Regions from separate parts of the Pseudomonas svalbardensis genome, predicted to be linked through region 1. Evidence: predicted binding sites of a transcription regulator. Region 1 holds the regulator's gene; the other holds the start of a gene.
The links. The regulator FliA, encoded in region 1, starts transcription of late flagellar genes. The targets are predictions, from matches to a motif close to CTAAAGTTTNNNNNNNNNNNGCCGNTAA.

Region 1 (12,185 bases):
ACAAGGGTGGGGCGCCGATGCTGATCGCCAAGGGCAGCGACTTCCTTGCCTTGAAGATCCGTGAAATCGCTGTGGCCAACGAAGTGCTGCTGCTTGAGTCGCCGGCACTGGCGCGTTCGATTTACTACTCCACCGAGCTTGACCAGGAAATTCCCGGCGGGCTCTACCTTGCCGTCGCCCAGGTGCTCGCTTACGTCTACCAGATCCGCCAGCATCGCGCCGGCAAGGGTAAGCGCCCGGATCCGCTCAAGGACGACCTGCCGATTCCGCCGGATTTGCGGCGCGATTCCTGAGAGCCGCCGTCCGTCTGAAAACGCTATGTACCTGTTAGTTCTGACAGTAGACACACTTCCTCTTAAGCGTTGTCATGGCCTTGGGAATTCTCCCGTTCGATGTCCTTGCTATGGTCGTTCAATGAGTGGATTGATCACTATGGATGGGCGTTCATTTAGGCATTTGAGGTTACGGTCATGGCAGAGCGTGAATACAGAAAGCTTCAAGGGATGGCGTTGGAATTTGTTTCGGGAGTCCTGGAGGAGGATCCGCTCGAGCGCACGATCAGTTACTCGGCTACGTTCGGCATGACGCTGGACTTTACGCATTTTGTGCAGATGGCCAATGCATATATTCCGGGTTATCTGAACAGCCCTATCAATGCGATTCGCCCCGAACTGGACGGGTTCGGCTACCACTATGCATACAATTACTTCTTCGGTGCTGCTGGCAATATTGGTGATAACCGCGCGTTGTTCGATGTCTTCACATCCCCTCGTTATTACATGGATCAGTGGTCAAGTGGAGGGCTGGAGGAGTGTTATCACAAACCGCAATTCAGTGTGGTCGATGGCCGTTTGCAAGTTGTTGCGCGCAAGGACTTTCGTTGGGAGGACAAGCGTGAGATCAACGTCGAAGACCTGCCGGTCATTCCCTTTCAATGGGCGCTTAACCTCATGCTGGGGCACGACCTTTCTGGTCAGAAGGCACCTTTAACCATCGTGGTGCTCGGTTACGCTGAGGAGGATTTTGTAGAGGTGGAAGGTCTTCAAATGCATAGAGGTACGCGGTACATGGTCGGCAAGTCGCTTCATCTCGGTCCGATCCACAAAGAGCAGATTCTGACGGCGCGTTAATCCCTTTTGTAGCAGCTGTCGAGCCTGCGAGGCTGCGTCCGGCGGCGCAGCAGCCGTGAAACCTTACGAGGAGTTCGTCGAGCGCGATCCCGCCTCGAACGCTCGACAGCTGCTACAAAAGCTCAATAAATCCCTCTATTCCCCGCCTCCGCAAAAGTTGGAAGGCTTCTTGCAGTACCCGTCCCGCGCCCGCTTTCGGCGTCAAAAAGTTTGCTTCAAGGAACGGGGAATACCGGTGGATCGCTCTCAGTTACTCAACAGTGCTCGCACAAACGTTGCCGACTTAAGTCGGGGCAATCTGGGTGTGCCGTTGCTGCTGCTGGTCATGCTGGCGATGATGATGTTGCCGATCCCGCCGTTCCTGCTGGACGTGTTCTTCACCTTCAACATTGCCTTGTCGATCGTGGTGTTGCTGGTCTGCGTTTATGCCTTGCGACCGCTGGATTTCGCGGTGTTTCCGACCATTCTACTGGTGGCGACGCTACTGCGGCTGGCGTTGAACGTGGCCTCCACGCGGGTGGTGATGCTCCACGGTCAGGACGGTCACGCCTCCGCCGGTAAGGTGATCCAGGCCTTCGGCGAGGTGGTGATCGGCGGTAACTACGTGGTCGGTATCGTCGTCTTCGCGATTTTGATGATCATCAACTTCGTCGTGGTGACCAAGGGTGCCGGGCGGATTTCCGAGGTGAGTGCGCGTTTCACCCTCGATGCGATGCCCGGTAAACAAATGGCGATCGACGCCGACCTCAACGCTGGTCTGATCGATCAGGCTCAGGCCAAGGCCCGTCGTTCGGAAGTCGCCCAAGAGGCGGAGTTCTACGGTTCCATGGACGGTGCCAGCAAGTTCGTTCGCGGTGACGCCATTGCCGGCCTGCTGATTCTGTTCATCAACCTGATCGGCGGCATGGCGGTCGGTATCTTCCAGCACGGCATGACCTTCGGCGATGCCGGTCGGGTGTACGCCTTGTTGACCATCGGTGACGGTTTGGTGGCGCAATTGCCATCACTGCTGTTGTCGACTGCCGCAGCGATCATGGTGACTCGTGCGTCCGGCTCGGAAGACATGGGCAAACAGATCAATCGCCAGATGTTCGCCTCGCCGAAAGCGTTGGCAGTGGCGGCGGGTATTATGGCGGTCATGGGCCTGGTGCCCGGCATGCCACACTTCTCCTTTCTCAGCATGGCGGCCCTGGCGGCCGGCGGCGCGTACCTGTTCTGGAAGAAGCAGAACGTGGTCAAGGTTCAAGCTTTGCAGGAGGTCAAGCGTCAACAGGAACTGCTGCCATCGCCGGCTCGCGCTCAGGAAACCAAGGAGCTTGGCTGGGATGACGTCACTCCGATCGACATGATCGGCCTGGAAGTCGGCTACCGGCTGATTCCGCTGGTGGACCGCAATCAGGGTGGTCAGTTGCTGGCGCGGATCAAGGGTGTGCGCAAGAAGCTGTCCCAGGATCTGGGCTTCCTGATGCCGACCGTGCATATCCGTGACAACCTCGACCTGGCGCCGAGCGCCTACCGCCTGACCCTGATGGGGGTGATCCTGGCTGAAGCGGAGATTTACCCGGACCGCGAACTGGCGATCAACCCGGGGCAGGTCTACGGTACGCTCAGCGGCATTACCGCCAAAGATCCGGCTTTCGGTCTGGAGGCGGTCTGGATCGAAGTCAGCCAGCGTGCCCAGGCGCAATCCCTCGGTTACACCGTGGTCGATGCCAGTACGGTAGTGGCAACCCACTTGAACCAGATTCTGTACAAACACTCGAGCGAGTTGATCGGTCACGAAGAAGTGCAGCAGCTCATGCAATTGTTGGCCAAAAGCTCGCCAAAACTGGCCGAAGAGCTGGTGCCGGGTGTGGTGTCTCTGTCGCAGCTGCTCAAAGTATTGCAGGCGTTGCTGGCCGAGCAGGTGCCAGTACGGGACATTCGCAGCATTGCCGAAGCCATCGCAAACAATGCCAGCAAGAGTCAAGATACTGCCGCGCTGGTGGCCGCGGTTCGCGTTGGCGTATCCCGCGCAATCGTCCAAAGCATTGTAGGCACTGACTCCGAGCTGCCAGTGATCACCCTGGAGCCAAGGTTGGAACAAATATTGCTCAATAGTCTTCAGAAGGCAGGACAAGGCTCGGAAGAGGGTGTTCTGCTGGAGCCAAGCATGGCTGAGAAACTGCAACGCTCGTTGATCGATGCGGCGCAGCGTCAGGAAATGCAAGGTCAACCGGTGATTCTGTTGGTAGCCGGTCCGGTTCGCGCGATGCTGTCGCGATTCGGCCGATTGGCAGTCCCGGGTTTGCATGTGTTGGCTTACCAGGAAATTCCTGACAACAAGCAAGTGACCATCGTTGCGACAGTAGGGCCCAACGGCTGAGGTAGTGGTTTATGCAAGTTAAGCGTTTTTTCGCCGCCGATATGCGTCAGGCCATGAAACTGGTTCGTGATGAGCTGGGCGGTGATGCCGCCATCATTGGCAACCGCCGGATCGCCGGTGGTGTCGAGCTGACGGCTGCCCTGGATTACAAGTTGTCGGCGCTGGCCCCGCGCGTTCCGAACATGGAACTCGAAGACGAGCTGCGCAAGACCCAATCGCGGATCGTCACCGCCCAGGCCGAACTGAGCCTGCGCAGCGATGGCGAGAGCGATAAGTCCACCAATCGCCAATTGTTCGCCGGCCTGCCACTGACCGCCGCCGAGCCGCTGATCGAGCCAACCTACACCGAACCCCGTCGTCCTGCACCGGCTGCGGCACCTGCCTCCGGTGGCGTCGACCCACGGGCGTTCGACTCGATGCGTTTCGAACTCAACAGCCTGCGCGAACTGATGGAAGTGCAACTCGGCTCCCTGGCCTGGAATCAGCTGCAAGGCAGCCGTCCGGCCCAGGCCAATCTTTGGCGTCGCCTGCAACGCATCGGTCTGTCCGGCCCGTTGTCGCGTGATTTGCTGGCGCTGATTACCGATATTGAAGAACCTCGTCAGGCCTGGCGCATGTTGCTGGCACACCTGGCGCGGATGATCGCCACACCGGAAGTCGAGCCTTTGGAAGAGGGCGGCGTGATTGCCATGGTCGGCCCCGCCGGCATGGGCAAGACCACCACCCTGGCCAAACTCGCGGCCCGTTACGTGCTCAAGTACGGCGCGCAGAATATCGCGCTGGTCAGCATGGACAGCTACCGTATTGGTGCTCAGGAACAACTCAAGACGTTGGGCCGGATCCTCAATGTGTCGGTGACGCATGTCGATCCGGGCCAATCGCTGGTGCAGGCGCTGGAGCCCTTGCTGCGCAAACGCGTGGTGCTGATCGATACCGCGGGCCTTCAGGCCAGCGATCCGGCACTGCGCATGCAGCTCGAAAGCCTGGCTGGTCGTGGCATCAAATCAAAAAATTATCTGGTGTTGGCAACCACCAGCCAGAAACAGGTTCTAACGGCCGCTTATCACAGTTACAAGCGTTGTGGGCTCGCTGGCTGCATCCTGACTAAACTGGATGAAACGGCAAGTCTGGGCGAGGTGTTGAGCCTGGCCATCAGTCATGAATTGCCGGTGGCCTACCTGACCGATGGCCCGCGGATTCCGGATGATTTGCATCTACCGCGTCGTCATCAGTTGGTCAGTCGCGCCGTCAGCGTGCAAATGCAAGAAGAACCCAGCGAAGAAGCCATGGCTGACATGTTCGCTGATATTTACCACAGCCCGACCAAGCAGGTCGGCTGAGGTATTAATGAACAGTTTTTGTACCTACATCGATGGTCTGCCATGCATTGTTCAGTTAGTGAACGCGCAGCCAGTAATGTGGCCTCCGTCTAAGTAAGACAAGGTAAAGAAAATTCATGGGCAGCATGCATCCCGTACAGGTGATCGCGGTGACCGGCGGCAAAGGTGGCGTCGGGAAGACTAACGTGTCAGTGAACTTGTCCCTGGCTCTAGCTGAGCTCGGCCGGCGCGTCATGCTGTTGGACGCCGATCTGGGGCTGGCGAACGTCGACGTCCTGCTGGGACTGACACCCAAACGTACTTTGGCCGACGTGATCGAAGGCCGCTGCGAGCTGCGCGACGTACTGTTGCAAGGCCCTGGCGGCATTCGCATCGTCCCGGCCGCGTCCGGCACACAGAGCATGGTTCATTTGAGCCCGGCCCAACACGCCGGCCTGATCCAGGCGTTCAGCGATATCGGCGACAACCTCGACGTGCTGGTGATCGACACCGCTGCGGGCATTGGAGACTCGGTCGTCAGTTTCGTTCGCGCAGCGCAAGAAGTCTTGCTGGTGGTCTGCGACGAACCGACCTCGATCACAGATGCCTACGCACTGATCAAACTGCTGAACCGCGATTACGGCATGAACCGCTTCCGGGTCCTGGCCAACATGGCCCAGAGCCCGCAGGAAGGTCGCAACCTGTTCGCCAAGTTGACCAAGGTCACGGATCGCTTCCTTGACGTCGCCTTACAATACGTCGGCGCGGTGCCTTACGACGAAAGTGTGCGCAAGGCTGTGCAGAAGCAGCGCGCCGTTTACGAAGCCTTCCCGCGGTCCAAGTGCTCACTGGCGTTCAAGGCCATTGCACAGAAGGTCGATACCTGGCCGCTGCCTGCCAACCCGCGTGGGCACCTGGAGTTTTTCGTCGAGCGCCTCGTGCAACAAACGGCAGGACCCGTGCTATGACAGCCAGTGGCTACAACCTCTACAAGAAGTCGGCACGTGACGCGCAGTACGAGCTGATCGAGCGTTACGCGCCACTGGTTAAACGCATTGCCTACCACTTGCTGGCGCGTCTGCCAGCCAGTGTTCAGGTGGAAGATCTGATCCAGGCCGGGATGATCGGCCTGCTTGAAGTGTCGACCAAATACGACGCCAGCAAAGGCGCGAGTTTCGAGACGTACGCGGGCATTCGAATCCGTGGCGCGATGCTCGATGAAGTACGCAAGGGGGACTGGGCGCCACGTTCGGTCCACCGCAATACCCGGATGGTCAGCGACGCCATTCGCTCGATTGAAGCTAAAACCGGCCGTGACGCTAAAGATCACGAGGTTGCGGCCGAACTCCAATTGAGTCTCGACGATTATTACGGGATTTTGAACGACACCCTGGGCAGCCGCTTATTCAGTTTCGACGATCTGTTGCAGGACGGCGAACACGAAGGGCTGCACGAGGATGGCGCCAGTGCTCATCTGGAGCCGTCGCGCGATCTGGAAGATGAACGCTTCCAGGCAGCGCTGGCGGACGCGATTGCCAATTTGCCGGAGCGTGAGCGACTGGTGTTGGCGCTGTACTACGACGAAGAGTTGAATCTCAAGGAAATCGGTGAGGTCCTGGGGGTCAGCGAATCTCGGGTCAGCCAGTTACACAGCCAGTGCGCGGCCCGTTTGCGGGGGCGTTTGGGGGAGTGGCGAGCGCGCTGAAGGCAGTGTGGGGACACTGCGAACGCGGCTGGTGGGGTGTTGAACCGTACCGGTCCCGATCTGTTGTGCTCCAGACAGTCATTGAGTGCTTTGCCGGATTGATTGAAATGGCGCGTCCAGGTGCTGGGCGCGTTTAAGACTGCTTGGAGGTCGAATTGGACAAGAACATGAAAATCCTCATCGTTGATGACTTCTCAACGATGCGGCGGATCATTAAAAACCTGTTGCGTGACCTTGGGTTCACCAACACGGTCGAGGCCGACGATGGCACTACTGCCATTCCGGTTCTCAACAGCGGCAGCATCGACTTTCTGGTAACAGACTGGAACATGCCTGGCATGACCGGTATCGATCTGCTGCGCCACGTGCGTGCCGATGAAAAGCTCAAGCACCTGCCGGTGCTGATGGTGACCGCTGAAGCCAAGCGCGAGCAGATCATCGAGGCAGCCCAAGCCGGTGTTAACGGCTATGTGGTCAAGCCTTTCACGGCCCAGGCGTTAAAAGAAAAAATCGAGAAGATTTTCGAACGCATCGGTTGATGTGCGAAGCCACTGCGCCACGGGGGAGCTATGGAGCATAACGAGTCTTCACAGGGCGATTTCGAATCGACTCTGAAAAAACACGCGGTCGAACTGGTCGAAAGCCTTGAAAAAGGCAGGTTCGGCGACGCTGTGCAACTGATCCATGAGCTCAATCAGACCCGTGACCGTGGCCTGTATCAGGAAGTGGGCAAGCTCACTCGCGAGCTGCATAGCGCGATCGTCAATTTCCAGATTGACCCGCACATGCCACAAGCCGAGGAAGTCTCGCAGATCACGGATGCCACCGAGCGTCTGGGGTATGTGGTCAAGCTGACCGAGGCTGCTGCCAACCGCACCATGGACCTGGTGGAAAACGCCACGCCGCTGGTCAACGGCCTGAGCAACGAAGCCCAAGCCTTGAGCACCGACTGGGGACGGTTCATGCGTCGCGAAGTCGGGGCTGAAGAGTTCCGCGAGCTGGCCCGGCGAGTCGACGGTTTCCTGACACGCAGCAGCGAAGACAATCGCGTTGTGTCGAGCAACCTCAACGACATTCTGCTCGCTCAGGATTACCAGGACCTCACCGGTCAGGTGATCAAGCGCGTGACCCAATTGGTCACCGAAGTTGAAAGCAACCTGCTCAAGCTCGTGCTTATGGCCAGTCAGGTGGACCGCTTTGCGGGCATCGAACATGACCGTGAAGCGATGCTGGCAGAAAAAGATCCGCAAAAACATCTCTCTCAGGGTGAAGGTCCGCAGATTCATGCCGATAAAAGAGAAGACGTTGTGTCCGGTCAGGACGATGTAGACGATTTGCTTTCCAGCCTTGGATTCTAGGAGCACCCCTACACATGAGCTTCGGCGCCGATGAAGAGATCCTTCAGGATTTCCTGGTTGAGGCCGGCGAGATTCTAGAGCAACTGTCCGAACAGCTGGTCGAGCTTGAAAGCCGACCTGATGATGCGGACTTGCTCAATGCAATTTTTCGCGGTTTTCACACTGTAAAAGGAGGCGCCGGCTTCCTCCAGCTCAACGAGCTGGTGGAGTGCTGTCACATCGCCGAGAACGTGTTCGACATCCTGCGCAAGGGTGAACGTCGCGTCGACTCGGAACTGATGGACGTGGTTCTCGAAGCGCTGGATGCGGTGAACGGCATGTTTACCGAAGTCCGCGAGCGCACCCCGATCACGGCTGCCACGCCTGAACTGCTGGCAGCTCTGGCCCGTCTGGCCGAGCCGCAAACCGCCGATGAAACGGCACCGGTCGCCGAGGTGGTGGAAGAACCTGCCGCCGAGAGCGAATCGGGTGACATCACCGATAACGAATTCGAACAACTGCTGGACTCGCTGAACGCCGTCAAGGCTCAGGCAGAAGCCCCGGCGGCTGTGCCGGCGCCGAGCAGCAATGCAGCGGGCAGCGACGAAATTACCGATGCCGAGTTCGAGTCGTTGCTCGATCAACTGCACGGTAAAGGCCAGTTCGCCGTCGATGCGGTGGCCCCGGCGCCAGCCGCACCGGCTGCCCCGAAAGCGGCAGGCGACAGCTCCGATATCACCGACGACGAGTTCGAAGCACTGCTCGATCAGCTGCACGGCAAGGGTAACTTTGCCGTTGATGCGCTGGAATCGGCCATTGCTGCGGTGCCGGCCCCGGCTGCGCCCACCGCTAAAGCGGCTGGGGGCGATCTGATCTCCGATCACGAGTTCGAATCGCTGCTCGACGAATTGCACGGCAAAGGCAAGTTCACTGAAGTCGGTACCGCGTCGGGCGCCAGCGCTTCGGTTGCGGCGCCCATTGCCAAGGCTGTTGCACCGAAACCCGTTGCCAAAGCGCCCGAGCCTAAAGCCGAAGCGCCGAAGCCTGCCGCTGCTGCTGCCCCGGCTCCGGCTCGTGCTCCGTCCGCGCCGCCACCGGAAAAACCGGCCAGCGAAGCCGAGACCACCGTGCGGGTCGATACCGCGCGTCTCGACGAAATCATGAACATGGTCGGCGAGTTGGTACTGGTGCGTAACCGCTTGGTCCGTCTGGGCCTCAACAGCGGCGACGAAGCCATGTCCAAGGCCGTGTCGAACCTCGACGTGGTCACGGCCGACCTGCAAACCGCGGTCATGAAGACCCGGATGCAACCGATCAAGAAGGTCTTCGGGCGCTTCCCGCGTCTGGTTCGCGACCTGGCTCGCCAGCTCAAGAAAGAGATCAACCTGGAACTGGTCGGCGAAGAAACCGACCTCGACAAGAACCTCGTCGAGGCCCTGGCCGACCCGCTGGTCCACTTGGTGCGCAACTCGGTCGACCACGGTATTGAAGAGCCGGCCGAGCGTGAAGCGATGGGCAAGCCTCGCAGCGGCAAGGTGATCCTGTCCGCTGAACAGGAAGGCGACCACATCCTGCTGTCGATTTCCGATGACGGCAAGGGCATGGACGCCGATGTTCTGCGCGGCATTGCCGTGAAGAAAGGCTTGATGGACAAGGATGCAGCGGATCGCCTCAGCGAAACCGATTGCTTCAACCTGATCTTCGCGCCGGGTTTCTCGACCAAGACCGAAATTTCCGATGTCTCCGGACGCGGCGTGGGCATGGACGTGGTGAAAACCAAAATCGCCCAGCTCAACGGCACCATCAATATCTATTCGACCAAGGGCAAGGGCTCGAAGATCGTCATCAAGGTCCCGTTGACCCTGGCGATCATGCCGACGCTGATGGTCATGCTGGGCAACCAGGCGTTTGCGTTCCCGCTGGTGAACGTCAACGAGATCTTCCACCTCGACCTGTCGCGCACCAACGTGGTGGACGGCCAGGAAGTGGTGATCGTGCGGGACAAGGCGCTGCCATTGTTCTACCTCAAACGCTGGCTGGTCAGCTCCGCCGCTCATGAAGAGCAGCGCGAAGGCCATGTGGTGATCCTTTCGGTGGGCACTCAGCGGATCGGCTTCGTCGTCGATCAACTGGTGGGCCAGGAAGAAGTGGTCATCAAGCCATTGGGCAAAATGCTCCAGGGAACCCCGGGCATGTCCGGCGCCACCATCACCGGTGACGGCCGCATTGCGCTGATTCTCGATGTTCCGAGCATGCTCAAGCGTTACGCCGCACGGCGTATTTGATTCTGGTGGAGCGGGGCGACTGAGCCTCGCTCCGTCTAACGGAGTGTTTATGGCAGTTAAAGTCCTGGTGGTGGACGATTCGGGGTTTTTCCGCCGCCGCGTCTCGGAAATTCTTTCAGCGGATCCGAATATCCAGGTCGTCGGCACGGCGACCAACGGAAAAGAGGCGATTGATCAGGCGCTGGCCCTCAAGCCAGACGTAATCACCATGGATTACGAGATGCCGATGATGGATGGCATCACGGCAGTGCGGCACATCATGCAGCGCTGCCCGACCCCGGTGTTGATGTTCTCCTCGCTGACCCACGAAGGCGCTCGGGTAACCCTCGACGCGCTGGACGCTGGCGCGGTGGATTTCCTGCCGAAAAATTTCGAAGACATCTCCCGTAACCCGGAGAAGGTCAAGCAACTGCTGTGCGAGAAGATTCTCAGCATCTCGCGCAGTAACCGTCGCGCCAACACCTACAGCGCTCCGGCACCTGTCGCCGCACCCGCCCCGACGCCTGCACCTGCCAGCGTCAGCAGCTACGGCAGCAGTGCGCCTGCGCGTCCGGCACCGGCTCCGATTCCGGCGCGTACGTACGCGCCAGCCTCGTCGTCGCCAACGCCGAAACGCAAAGCCTACAAACTGGTCGCCATCGGTACGTCCACTGGCGGCCCGGTTGCCCTGCAGCGGGTTCTGACCCAATTGCCGGCCAATTTCCCCGCACCGATCGTATTGATCCAGCACATGCCAGCTGCCTTTACCAAGGCCTTTGCCGAGCGTCTGGACAAGCTCTGCCGCATCAGCGTCAAGGAAGCCGAGGATGGCGACATCCTGCGTCCGGGCCTGGCGCTGCTGGCGCCGGGTGGCAAGCAAATGATGATCGACGGCCGTGGCGCGGTGAAGATCCTCCCGGGCGACGAACGTCTGAACTACAAGCCGTGCGTGGACATCACCTTTGGTTCCGCGGCCAAGTCTTACGGTGACAAAGTTTTGGCGGTCGTATTGACCGGCATGGGCGCCGATGGTCGCGAAGGCGCGCGTCTGCTCAAGCAGGGCGGCAGCTCGATCTGGGCTCAGGATGAAGCCAGCTGCGTGATCTACGGCATGCCGATGGCCATCGTCAAAGCCGAACTCGCCGACGCGGTGTACGGGCTGGACGATATCGGCAAGCATCTGGTCGAGGCTTGTATTTGATGGATGTTTTAAGCCTCATCGGGATCATCATGGCGTTCGTCGCCATCATTGGCGGCAACTACCTTGAAGGCGGCCACCTCGGCGCCTTGGCCAACGGCCCGGCGGCGTTGATCGTTATCGGCGGAACCGTCGGTGCGGCGCTGCTGCAGTCACCGATGAGCGCCTTCAAGCGCTCCATGCAGATACTGGCCTGGATCCTGTTCCCTCCACGCATCGACCTCGCCGGTGGCGTCGATCGCGTCGTCAACTGGAGCCTGACCGCACGCAAGGAAGGCCTGCTGGGTCTGGAAGGGGTGGCCGACGCCGAACCTGACAACTACTCGCGCAAAGGTCTGCAACTGCTGGTGGACGGCGCCGAGCCGGAAGCGATTCGCAGCATCCTGGAAGTGGATTTCTACACTCAGGAAAGCCGCGACATCGAAGCCGCCAAAGTCTTCGAAAGCATGGGCGGCTACGCGCCGACCATCGGCATCATCGGTGCGGTGATGGGCCTGATCCACGTGATGGGCAACCTGGCCGATCCATCGCAACTGGGTAGCGGCATTGCCGTGGCCTTCGTCGCGACCATCTACGGCGTGGCCAGTGCCAACCTGGTGCTGCTGCCGATTGCCGCCAAACTCAAGTCCGTCGCTTTGCGGCAGTCGCGTTATCGCGAAATGTTGTTGGAAGGCATTCTGTCGATCGCCGAAGGTGAAAACCCTCGCTCTATTGAGTTGAAGCTTCAGGGCTTCATGGATTGATGGGGGTAATGGACTATGGCTCGTCGTCGGCAACCTGAAGAACATGTAAACCATGAGCGTTGGCTGGTTTCATACGCCGACTTCATTACGTTGCTGTTCGCTTTCTTCGTGGTGATGTACTCGA
Region 2 (12,185 bases), 1.7 Mb from region 1:
CAAGCTCATGATCGCCGCCGCCCGTTTGCCGCTGCGTAGCGAACCTGCAAAGAGCCAGTTTTTGCGACCCAACGCCCATGGTCGGATTTGGTTTTCGCACCAATTATTGTCAATGGGTACGGCCCCGTCATCGAGGTAGCGCGACAGCGCCGTCCAGCGTTTGAGGCTGTAATCCAGAGCTTTGCTTATCGCCGAGCCGTCGTGCACGATCTGGCGCTGGGCGATCATCCAGGCATGCAGAGCATCCATCACCGGTACAGCTTTTTCTTGCCATATTCGGCGGCGTAAATCCGGTTCAAGGTTGCGGGCTTCGCTCTCGATTTCGTACAGCAACTGGATGTAGCGCAAGGCCTGTTCGGCGAGCTGGCTCTTGTTGGTGGCGTGCAGTTCGAAGAACTTGCGCCGTGCATGGGCCATGCAGCCGATCTCGGTGACGCCGAGTTCAAAGCTTGCCTTGTAGCCGCCAAAATCATCACAGACCAGCTTGCCTTTCCAGTTTCGCAGGAAGCTGCGTGCATGCTCTCCGGCGCGGCTCGGGCTGAAGTCGTAAACGACCGCCGCCAAGTCCGAGAACTGGCTGGTGGCGTAGGCCCAGACATACGCGCGATGGGTTTTCTTTGCGCCCGGCGTAAGCATCTGCACCGGTGTTTCATCGGCATGGATTACGCCATGTTCGAGAACAGCATCGCGCAGGGCATCGAGCAGCGGCTGCAACTGCACACCACAGTTGCCGACCCATTGCGCCAAGGTCGAGCGGGCGATGACCAGACCGGCCCGACCAAAAATCGACTACTGACGATAGAGCGGTAAATGGTCGGCGAACTTTGCGATCATCACGTGGGCTAGCAGGCCGGCGGTCGGGATGCCCTTGTCGATGACCTGCGCCGGAACCGGTGCCTGGATCAGCGTTTCGCACTGGCCGCAGACCCACTTGCCACGGATATGACGCTCGACGGTGAACACGCCTGGCGTGTAGTCGAGTTTCTCGCTGACATCCTCGCCGATACGCTTGAGGGCGCAGCCGCACTGGCAGTGGCTGTTGTCGGGTTTGTGGTGGATCAGGGTGCGCGGAAACTGCGGCGGCAAGGCGGTACGCTTGGGTTTTTGCCGAGCCTCGGTCGAAACGGGAGCGGGTTGTAGCGCTTCAAGTTCGGCTTCGATGGCTGCGATGTCAGTGTCGATCAGGTCGTCAAGCAGGCTGGCCTGATCCGGGCTCAGTTGCTCGCTGCGCTTGGCAAACTTGAAGCGCTTGAGCTGCGCGATCTCGTGGGCCAGTTTCTCGTTGACCGTTTTGTGATGGTGGATTTGCTTACCCATCGTCTCGACTTTCTGATCGAGATTCTCGACACGCCGCATCAACTGCGCCGCCAGAGCGCGCAGTTGTTCAGGGTTTAGTTGGTCGAGGTTTGGAAGCGAAGTCATGCCGCCGTTTTTGCCAGAGCAAGGCTACACCGGCGATAGACTCATCGGACAATTGCACGGCCAGGCTGGCCATGGCAAGCGTCACACGATGGAAATCGCGCCGCTTGGCCCAACTCTTTGCCAAGGCAAACCCAGCACCAGGGCATGCAGTTGTTCGGCACCTAATTCCATCTGAGAGCCGTGTCGAGAACCCGGCCAGAAGAACTTGCCTTGATGCAGGCGGCGCGCCGCCAGCCAAATACCCAACCCGTCGTGCACCAGCACTTTCATGCGATTGGCGCGGCGGCTGGCAAACAGATAAGCGCAGTGCGGCTGCGCCGCACCGAACACGGCGACCACACGCGCCAGCGCGGTTTCGGTGCCGGCGCGCATGTCCATGGGCTCGGTGGCGAGCCAGATGGCGTCGATGCGGATCATCGCAACAGGTCTCGAAGAAAGGTCGCACAGGCAGCCGCGCTGTCGGTCGGCCAGTTCACTTTGACGTGGGATTTCGAGGCAGATCATGGCCGGGGTGAAATCCGATCGTGACGCTGGCGACGGTAATGCCACCGGGATAAAGGCAGGTTGCAGGGCGACACTTTTCTGCGACTGTAGCCGAATCCACTTATGGACGAGGTTCGCGTTGAGACTGTGGCTCAGCGCGACGCTGGCGATCGAAGCGCCGGGCTGGGCACACTCTTGAATGACCTGGGCTTTGAAGGATTTGGAGTAGGAACGGCGTTGTGGCTGCATGAAATACCCGCTTAAAAGGCTAGAACTGGTGCCCACTTAAATTTAAGTGCACACCATGTCTTGGCTTTGCGGGGCTGGGTAGATGACTTGGCCGGACGCATACACCACAGTGTTCCCACAGAGACGACAAAGCCTGCCCCCGGATTCAGGCGCTGGCTTTGTTGGAGTGATGAGTGATTAGAACTGGTAGCTCACTGTCGCGGCGACATTCCGTTCTTCGCCCAAGTAGCAGAAGTTCAGGCTGGCACAGGAGGCCACGTAGGACTCATTCGTCAGGTTGTTCGCATTCAGGCGAACATCCACGCGCTTCAACCCTACTTTGCCTAAGTCGTAACCAACAGACGCATCAAACAGCGTGTAGGACGGCACCTTCATGGTGTTTTCCGCGTCGGCCCAGCTATAGCCGACATATCGCAAGTCCACCGCTGGCCCAGTCGACCACGGTTTTGCGACGCTGGTAGTCCGCGCCCATCAGTACAGTATGTTTGGTTGCACCGGTGAAGAACTCCGCTTGCAGCATGTTATCGACAATGAATGCATGAAGCTTCTCATCGCCACCGGTAATAACGATTCAACTCATTACTGCTCGGTGTGGTCCAGCCATAGGCATAGACCTGATCCAGCTTCACCTTGGAATCGAGGTAACGGAAGTTCTGCCGTGCCGTAAACACGTCATTGAAACGGTGCTCGAATTGATAACCGAAGGACTGCTGATCACGCTGAAAGCCATCAATGCTCGGTTCTCCCTCGAAGAAGTGGGGGGAGATCCGATTCCCATTGCGCTGATGAATTGTGCCGTCGGCCGGCACGCCACCGTGATAACCACCGTACGGATCGTGTTGCAAATACGCTTGCAGGGTCAGCGAGGTGTCTTCGGTAAAATCGATGCTCACCGTAGGCGCGAGAGCGAAGCGTTTTTCTTTGTTGTGATCGAACTGTGTGTCGGACTGATCCGCCAGCCCTGTCAGGCGATAGGCAATGCGTTTGTCATCATCCACCGGGCCGCTGAAGTCGAAACCCATGCCGCGCTGACCCTGGGTGCCCACTGTGGCTTGAACCTGATGATAGGCCTCATACAGCGGCCACTTGCTGGTCAGCGCCACCAGGCCGCCGGGTGAACTGCGACCGTAGAGCACCGATGACGGCCCTTTGAGAATATCGACGCGCTCCAGGAAGTACGGGTCTACCTGCATGGTGCTGTAGGTGCCACTGTCCCCCATGGACTTCAAGCCATCCAGATAGATGTTATCCACAGAACCATCGTTGAAGCCGCGCAGCGCCACGTAGTCATAGCGGTGGGTTGCGCCATAAGGGTTGGTCAGCACGCCGGGGGTGTAACGCATGGCCTGGGACACGGTTTGCGAACCTTGATCGTCCATTTGCTCACGGGTTACCACAGAGACACTTTGCGAGGTTTCCAGCAACGCAGTACTGGTCTTGGTGGCGATCTGGCTATGCGTCGCGTTGTAGCCGTCCATGCTGCCCAGCGCATTGCCGAGGGCAAAGCCTTTGATGTCGGTAGTGGGCAATGCCAGCGCTTCGGTTTCGGCGACCGGGCGCAACACGTAGCTGCTGCCATCCTGACTCACGGCCTCCAAACCCGAACCGCTGAGCAAACGTCGCAGTGCCTGGTCCGCCGAATATTCGCCCTGCACGCCTGGTGACTGAAGGCCCCCGGTTCGCGAAGGCGTCGTCGACAAGGTAATCCCCGCCTGACGCGCAAACTGGTTGAGCACATCGCGCAATGGGCCTGCGGCAATGTTGTAACGGTGGCTGCTGACCTCGCTGCCCGCTACCGCTACGCCCTGTGTCGGCAGCACGCCGACACCCAGCGCGGTAGAGAACAGCGCAGCGCGTACGGCGTAGCGCAGGACGCCTGAATCGGCGGCGAAATGAAGAGGATTCTTACTGGTGGCGCGCGCAGTCATTGTAGGTTTCCGTAGGAAGTCGCTGAGGTCAGAATTGAAGTGCTTACTGACTAAGCCGGACTTGTCCGGAAAACCCGCCAAAAATATTTCAGGCCTGTCGCTCCAACGTCACCCACCAGCGAGTGCGATAGCGCAGTTGCACTGGCAGGGTTTGCGGCAGGATGGCCAGCAACCTGTCGGTGTTCTCCAGGCGGAAAACCCCGGATAACCGCAAGTCAGCAATGTCCGCTGAGCACGTCAGATAACCGTGGTGATAGCGTCCGACTTCATCAAGGAAATCCCCCAGCCGCATATTGCGAGTCACGATCAGCCCGTCGACCCAAGCACCCGCATCCATGTTCAGCGGTGGCGCCAACCTCGCCTGGTGATGATCGATCAGATAACTTTGCCCGGCCTGCACCTGGATCGGTGTGCTATCGGCGGCAAGTGGTGAATGTATGAGGACCATGCCGCCGGTAACACTGAGCCGCGTGCAGTCGCCGTCCTGCCGCAGGATGAAACGTGCCCCGACGCCTTCATACACACCCTGGCGACTTTGCACCCGCAGCGGTCGATCAAACCAAGATCCTTCGTCGATCCCGCCGCACGTCACGATGATTTCGCCGCGAGTCAGTTTGATCAGCCGCTGCTGCGCGTTGTAATCCAGATCCACTGCACTGGCGGTATTGAGTTCCAGTCGTGTGCCGTCGGGCAATTGGAAACCGCGCCGTTCGCCCGTGGCAGTAGCGAAATCAGAGGACCACTGTTGCCAGCCCACTGCATCCTTGCCCAGCCACGCCGCCGACCCCATCAGCAACGCACCGGACAGCAGCTTCAAGGCCTGGCGGCGTCCCAGTCCCTGAGCGCTGTTTTCCAACGTATTGAAGGCCACTTGAGCACCGGGCACTGCCCGCAGGTTGCTGCTCAACTCGGCTTGCAGCGACTGCACCCGTTGCCAGGCCAGTTCGTGTTCATGGTGTTCGGCCCGCCAGACATCGCATTGCTGACGTAGCCTGGAATTAGCCGAGTTGTTACGCAGACGCAGTAGCCAATGGATGGCTTGTTTGACCACCTGCTGGTGCGGTTCACCGCGTCGATTCAGCGACAAGTTATCCACAGGCATCACGTTTCATACCGCAGCACATAGCAGTGATACAGCGCGTCGGCCACATAGCGTTCCACCGAACGCAGAGACAAGCCCATCTGCTCGGCGATGTGTTTGTGGGTAAGCCCTTCGCACTGTGCCAGCAGAAACGCCTGACGCACTTTCGGCTTCAGGCCTTCGAGCATACGGGCGATGCTTTCCAGCAACTCAAGTACCAATGCCCGCGCTTCGATGCTCGGGGTTTCGGACTGGGGCAAATGGGCGATGGTTTCCAGGTAGGCGCGTTCGATTTCTTCACGGCGCCAATGGTCGATCACCAACCCACGGGCGATCGTTCGAAGAAAGGCGCGGGGAGCCTTGAGTTCCAGGCGTTCGGTTCTGTGCAGCAGACGCACAAACGTGTCCTGAGCCAGGTCCGCCGCATCGGCTGCATTACCCAATCGCGCGCGCAGCCACGTGTTGAGCCAACCGTGATGGCTACTGTAAAGCGCCTGTACTGCAAACTCAGGTGAGGACATGAACGCGACAGCCCGAACGTCACAAATGATAATTAGTCGCATTGTCATCAAGGGTTGGGGAATTTGCAACTGCCGTACGAACAACCGTCATCACAAAAAGACTGAGCAGGTGCTCTGGCACGCCGTTCGGCGGGTATCTGACAGGAATGTCGACCATTTCGTACAAACGCCTAAGTTTTCTCCGGTTTGTGCCGACAGCCTTATGAGACATGCGTGCACCAAAGTAGAGCGGCCCCAGAGCCCTGCCTGCGCTGTTACATGGAATGTTGCAACCCGGAACGCATCCCCACTTTTTGCATAAGAAGTCCCATGAAATGAATCTCAAATTCAGCCATAAAATCCTTCTGGCCGCCTCCGGCGTCGTGGTGCTGGCTTTTGCGTTGTTCACTTTGTACAACGACTATCTGCAGCGAAACACCATCCGTCAAAACCTCGAATCAAGCGTCCAGCAGGCCGGCGATCTGACCGCCAGCAGCGTGCAGAACTGGATGAGTGGCCGCGTGTTGGTGCTGGAAAACCTCGCGCAGAACGTCGCCCATCAAGGTGCCAATGCCGACCTCCCGGGGCTGGTCAATCAACCGGCGCTGACCTCGAACTTCCAGTTCACCTACGTGGGCCAGGCCAACGGCGTGTTCACTCAGCGCCCGGACGCGAAGATGCCTGACGGTTACGATCCGCGTCAGCGTCCCTGGTACAAACAGGCCGTGGCTGCCGACAAGACCATGCTGACCCCGCCTTACATGGCTGCCGTCGGTGGCCTGGTGGTGACCATCGCCCTGCCGGTGAAAAAGAACGGTGAGTTGCTTGGCGTGGTCGGTGGTGACCTGAGCCTGGAAACGCTGGTGAAGATCATCAACTCGGTGGACTTCGGTGGCATCGGCCACGCATTCCTGGTCAGCGCCGACGGTCAGGTGATCGTCAGCCCGGACAAAGACCAGGTGATGAAAAATCTGAAGGACATCTACCCGAACGCCGGCGTGCGCATCGAGAAGGGTAATCAGGAAGTCACCCTGAACAAGCAGGACCGTATCCTTTCGTTTACTCCAGTCAGTGGTATGCCGAATGCCGAGTGGTACATCGGTCTGTCGATCGACAAGGACAAGGCCTACGCGCCACTCAGCCAGTTCCGCACTTCTGCGCTGATCGCGATGTTCATCGCCGTGACGGCCATTGCCGTGCTGCTGAGCTTGCTGATCAACGTGCTGATGCGTCCGCTGACCACCATGGGCCGTGCGATGCAGGACATCGCGCAAGGTGAGGGCGACCTGACCCGACGTCTGGCCGTGGAAAGCAAAGACGAATTCGGTGAGCTGGGCGGTTCGTTCAACCAGTTCGTGGAGCGAATTCACGCGTCGATTTCCGAGGTGTCGTCGGCAACCCGCCAGGTTCACGACCTGTCGCAACGGGTGATGGCTTCGTCCAACGCTTCGATCGTCGGTTCCGACGAGCAAAGCGCCCGCACCAATAGTGTGGCCGCGGCGATCAACCAGTTGGGCGCCGCCACCCAGGAAATCGCCCGCAACGCCGCCGATGCTTCCCAGCACGCCAGCGGTGCGAGCGAGCAGGCCGATGACGGTCGTCAGGTGGTGGAGAAAACCATTCTGGCGATGACCGAGTTGTCGCAGAAAATCAGCCTGTCCTGCACGCAGATCGAAACCCTGAACGCCAGTACCGACAACATCGGGCACATTCTGGATGTGATTAAAGGCATCTCCCAGCAGACCAACTTGCTCGCGCTCAACGCGGCCATCGAAGCGGCCCGTGCCGGTGAAGCCGGTCGTGGTTTTGCGGTGGTGGCGGACGAGGTGCGTAACCTCGCTCACCGTACTCAGGAATCGGCGGAGGAGATCCACAAGATGATCACCTCGCTGCAGATCGGTTCTCGCGAAGCGGTGACGACCATGAACGCCAGTCAGGTCTCCAGCGAACAGAGCGTCGAAGTGGCGAACCAGGCCGGTCTGCGTCTGGTCAGCGTGACCCAGCGCATCGGCGAAATCGATGGCATGAACCAGTCGGTGGCCGCGGCGACCGAAGAGCAGACGGCGGTCGTGGAAACCCTCAACGTCGACGTCAACCAGATCAACCTGCTGAACCAGCAGAGCGTGGCCAACCTCAATGAAACGTTGAAGGATTGCGATGCGTTGTCCCTGCAGGCGAACCGGTTGAAGCAGTTGGTCGACAGCTTCAAGATCTGATTGAGGTCAGTTGAACCGCGTTATCGTTCAATCGCGAGCAGGCTCGCTCCCACATGGAATTTTCTGTGATCACAACATTTGTGAACGACTGAAAACCCCAGTGGGAGCGAGCCTGCTCGCGATAGCGGTGTACCAGTCACCGCTGAACCAAAGCCCTACGCAAACAGCTTCAACACATTGTTCATCGAGTCATCGGCAAAGCCCTGAACGAAATCCGTGAACCCCGGCAATGCCTCGGCGCCGCCCTGTGCGGGTTCGGCGATGATGGTCCAGGTCGCTCGGGATTTGCCCGCGCCCAGCGGTTCAACACTCATCGCCGCCCACAAATTGGCCACGCCCAAGGTGTTGTAAATCGTGGTCCAGGTCATGTTCAGCGCCTGGTCATCCCGGGAGTTGAGTTGCTCGACCACCAGGTTGCCGTCCTTGAAGATTTTCTTGCGCAGGGACGACACGCCTTCGCCGGTCATCTCGATGTGCGACAGCGCCGGAATGAATTGATCGAAGCCGGCAAAGTTACCGACCACCGCCCAGACCTGCGCGGCATCCGCCGGCACTTCCACTGAAGACACGACGTGGCAGCCTTGAGGGTTTTTGATCAGGGTATCGGGTTGTAGGGTTTTCATGGTTTTGCTCCGGTTGAGTGAATCAGATGAAGTTGATTTCTTTCAGGTAGTCGCAGCCGCGCCGCAGCAGTGCCGGGGATTTTTCCGGGTAATGCGCGCCCATCTGCCGCACGCCCGCCTGGGCGTTGGCGTGGCCGATCATTGAGATGTCGCCGATGTCTTCCTCGAAGCCGTTGAGGTAGAAACCGAGCACGCCGAACAACGCGTTGTCGCTGTCGACCCGGCCCAGTTGCTGCTGCCAGTCGGCGACGCTGACCATGGAAAACTCCCGACCCGCCTCACGGAATGACGCGACGTAGTTGTCCCAGCTCAGAGGTTCGGGGTTGTGCAGGTTGAACACCGCTTTTTCGGGTGAATAACGGCTGGCGTGGAAGGCGATGAACCGTGCGAGAAAGTCCACCGGCATCAGGTCGAAATTCAGCGCGAATTCCGGCACCTGGCCGAGCTGGATCGAGCCTTTGAGCATCAGCATCAAGCGATTTTTGTGCGGCTGGCAGACACCGGTGAGGCTGTTGAAACTGATGTTGCCGGGGCGATAAAGATTGACCCGTACTCCACGTTCGCGAGCCCGTTCGAGGATCCGCTCACCGACCCATTTGGACAGGTTGTAGCCGTTCTTGATGTAGATCGGTGGGGTCTGTGCGGCGGGCAATTCCAGCACCCGGCCATCGGCGGCAATCGTGCTGGAGGCCGAGAGCGTTGAGACGAAGTTGAAGATCTTTTTGCTGCGCCCTTCGCACAACCGAAGGCACTCGAAAATCGGCTCGACGTTGTCCCGCGCCAGCGACTCGTAATCGAGTACGTGATTGACGTTGGCGGCGTTGTGCACCAACGCGCCGAACTGCCGATCCAGTCGCTCGTAAACATCCGCTTCGAGCCCCAATGACGGACGCGTAATGTCCGCCGCATAAACCCGCACCCGACTCAGGTCAAGATGCTCCAGACGGTTTTCTCGCAGCGCATGGGCAAACCGCTCGGCTGCCGATTGTCCGCCGCCGTCGCGAACCAGGCAGGCGACTTCGCTGGCGCCCCAGGCGAGCAACGCTTCGACGATGTGCACGCCGACAAAGCTGTTGGCGCCGGTAACGATCACCTTGTGCACATCGCCCATGCGGTTGACTGGCAACGGCTGGATATCCAGTTCGCGGAAAGCATCGGCCAAGGCTTTTTCGCTCAATACCTCTTCGGTGCCGGAGCCGCGCACCAAGGTCGCCAACTTGGCGATGGTCGGCAATTCGATGAAGCGGTTGATCGAGATGCTGCGACCGAATTCCTCACGCAAACGTAAAAGCATGCGCGACAGCAGGATCGAGTGGCCGCCCAGGTTGAAGAAACTTTCGTCGGTGGAAATATCGCTGGCCGGCAGCTCCAGCAGCTCGGCCCAGATCTCCAGCAACAGCGCCTCATCGGCACTGGCGGGGAAGCGCCGCAGCGTGTTTTCGGACACATTCACGGGCATTGCCAGCAGCGCCTTGCGGTCGACCTTGCCGTTGCTGGCGAATGGCATGCTCGGCAGTTCGGTCCACGCTGTGGGCTGCATGTAATCCGGCAGAAACTGCATCGAGTGGGCTTTCAGCGCTTCGCGAGCGGTGCCGGGTTGATCCTCCTGAGGCTGCGCGAGGAACGCCAGAATCCGTCGATGGCTGTCGATAACCACTGCCACTTGGCGGTACAACTGACTGTCGCGCAGGCAGCGTTCGATCTCTTCCGGTTCGACCCGAAAGCCGCGAATCTTCACTTGGTTGTCGCGTCGTCCGCACAGCTCAATGCCGTCGCGGGTCCACTTCGCCATGTCGCCGGTGCGGTAGGCGCGCAGGCTTTGGCCATTCGGCAGGCTCAGGTTCAGATAACGTTCGGCAGTCTGCTGCGGGTTGTTCAAGTAGCCCAGGCACACGCCCGGCCCGACGATGTACAACTCACCGACAGTCTGTTCGGCCACTGGTTGAAAATCCTCATCGAGAATCAGCACCTGACTGTTAGCAATTGGCGCGCCGAGGGTGCGGTTGCTGTCGCCGGTGCGCAGTTGCCGTGCGGTGATCAACACTGTCGCTTCGGTAGGGCCATAGAGGTTGTAGAGGTTGCCCTGACGGGTGAGCTGCTCGATGACGTAGGGTTCGCAGACATCGCCGCCGGTCATCACGTGATCGAGGCATTGCAATTGATCCAGCGGCAGGATGCTCAACAACGCCGGCGGCAAAAAGGCGTGACTCAGTTGTTGATGACGGATCAGCTCGACCAGTTGCAACGGATCGCGGCGCTGATCGTCGCCGGGCACGATCAGCTCGGCGCCCTGGAGCAGGGTCGGGAAAATATCGATCAGCGACGAGTCGAAACTCAGCGACGAAAACTGCAGCACCCGACTCTGCTCGCTCAGTTGCACATAGTCGGCGTACCACGCGGTGAAGTGCGCGAGGTTGGCCTGGCTGAGCAACACGCCTTTGGGATGGCCGGTGGTGCCCGAGGTATAGAGCGCCATGCACGGCGCATCTAGATCAGATCGTTGGCGCATCAAGGGTTGATCGAGGTCCACGTCACCGATGTCGATGCGGCTGATGTCGAGTCCCGGCATTTGCGCCGCGAGCGGATGCTCACCGTCATGCAGCAGCAAGACTGCCCCGGCGTTTTCCAGAATGTACTGCTGACGTTGCAGAGGATGACTCGGCTCCAGCGGCAGGTACACCGCGCCACTGCCAAGAATCGCGAGAATCCCCGCATACAACGCGCTGCATTTTGGCAGGCAGATCCCGATCACCAACGGCCCGTGATGCTGAGCGAGCAACGGCTGCAAACGCTGCTGGATGGCGCGGCTGTGGGCGTGCAAATGCCGATAGTTCAGGGACGTGCCGGCAATGTTCAGCGCGGGTCGTTCGGCACACTGGATGAAGCGCTGCTCAAGGCGCTCGATCATCGGGATCTGGCTGAGTTCCAGCAGCGCGGGTGCCGCCGTGAGGTTGAGCCGATGGAAAAACGCGAGGCTCTCCAAATAGAACAGGTTTTCCACGTGCTCGAAGCACGCGGGAGCAGCAGGGTCGGCCCGTAGAAAATAGTCGGCATCGCGAGAGAAACGGCTGACCAGCAGCGCCACGTGATCGACCAGTTCTGTCACTGCCCGCAGGCGCAATGCCTGGCCGTTGCCCGAAGGCTCGTCGATGATCGGCACGCGAGTGAACAGCGTCGAACCGTACGTGCACAGCAAGTCCAGCGGCGGCAGGCCAGACATCCCAGGCACACCGATACCCAGTTGCAGCGTCAGTCGCGGTGCATCGCCGACGTCTTGAGCAGGCAGGCTGGCGTCGTCGATCAGCAAATCAGCGTTACCCGACGGCTGCTCGTCGACGGCTGTCAGACGCACCAGAGAATGACCGTGTTGTTCAAGTTCCAGTGCCAGGTCGGTCAAGGCCTGGCTGTGTCCAATGAGCAGAATGTCGAGACGTCTCATGATGGGCTCCTCGTTAAACCAGGTAATCGCTGAGGGCGTCTTGCACACACGCCGAATCGAGCAGCGAACTGCTGCGGAAAAACCGCACGATGTTGGCGACCAGCGGGTGATGGCGATTGATCGGGAAGGCCAGTCCCGAGACTTCGCTCTTAAGAGCCCGACGTGCGCCATCGCTGATCTGCAAGGATTCGATCAGGCGGAAGTCGAACGATTTCTGAATGTCGTTAGTCAGGTAATGGCCGAT

Region 2: the regulator FliA is predicted to act here: its motif matches at 5,855-5,882, upstream of QFX16_RS00655 (methyl-accepting chemotaxis protein).

The regions. Positions count from the first base shown of each region.
Region 1 covers NZ_CP125619.1:1,855,892-1,868,076, forward strand. The annotation lists gene flhB (flagellar biosynthesis protein FlhB) at 1-293, shown strand, start outside; gene QFX16_RS08470 (hypothetical protein) at 471-1,130, shown strand; gene flhA (flagellar biosynthesis protein FlhA) at 1,366-3,495, shown strand; gene flhF (flagellar biosynthesis GTPase FlhF) at 3,507-4,835, shown strand; gene fleN (flagellar synthesis regulator FleN) at 4,952-5,782, shown strand; gene fliA (RNA polymerase sigma factor FliA) at 5,779-6,519, shown strand; gene QFX16_RS08495 (chemotaxis response regulator CheY) at 6,687-7,058, shown strand; gene QFX16_RS08500 (protein phosphatase CheZ) at 7,089-7,877, shown strand; gene QFX16_RS08505 (chemotaxis protein CheA) at 7,892-10,141, shown strand; gene QFX16_RS08510 (protein-glutamate methylesterase/protein-glutamine glutaminase) at 10,191-11,321, shown strand; gene QFX16_RS08515 (flagellar motor protein) at 11,321-12,061, shown strand; gene motD (flagellar motor protein MotD) at 12,077-12,185, shown strand, end outside.
Region 2 covers NZ_CP125619.1:127,185-139,369, forward strand. The annotation lists partial or broken gene tnpC (IS66 family transposase) at 1-1,422, opposite strand, end outside; gene tnpB (IS66 family insertion sequence element accessory protein TnpB) at 1,504-2,154, opposite strand; partial or broken gene QFX16_RS00640 (TonB-dependent siderophore receptor) at 2,332-4,082, opposite strand; gene QFX16_RS00645 (FecR domain-containing protein) at 4,171-5,184, opposite strand; gene QFX16_RS00650 (sigma-70 family RNA polymerase sigma factor) at 5,184-5,684, opposite strand; gene QFX16_RS00655 (methyl-accepting chemotaxis protein) at 5,999-7,879, shown strand; gene QFX16_RS00660 (SRPBCC family protein) at 8,035-8,502, opposite strand; gene QFX16_RS00665 (non-ribosomal peptide synthetase) at 8,525-11,941, opposite strand; gene QFX16_RS00670 (diiron oxygenase) at 11,955-12,185, opposite strand, start outside.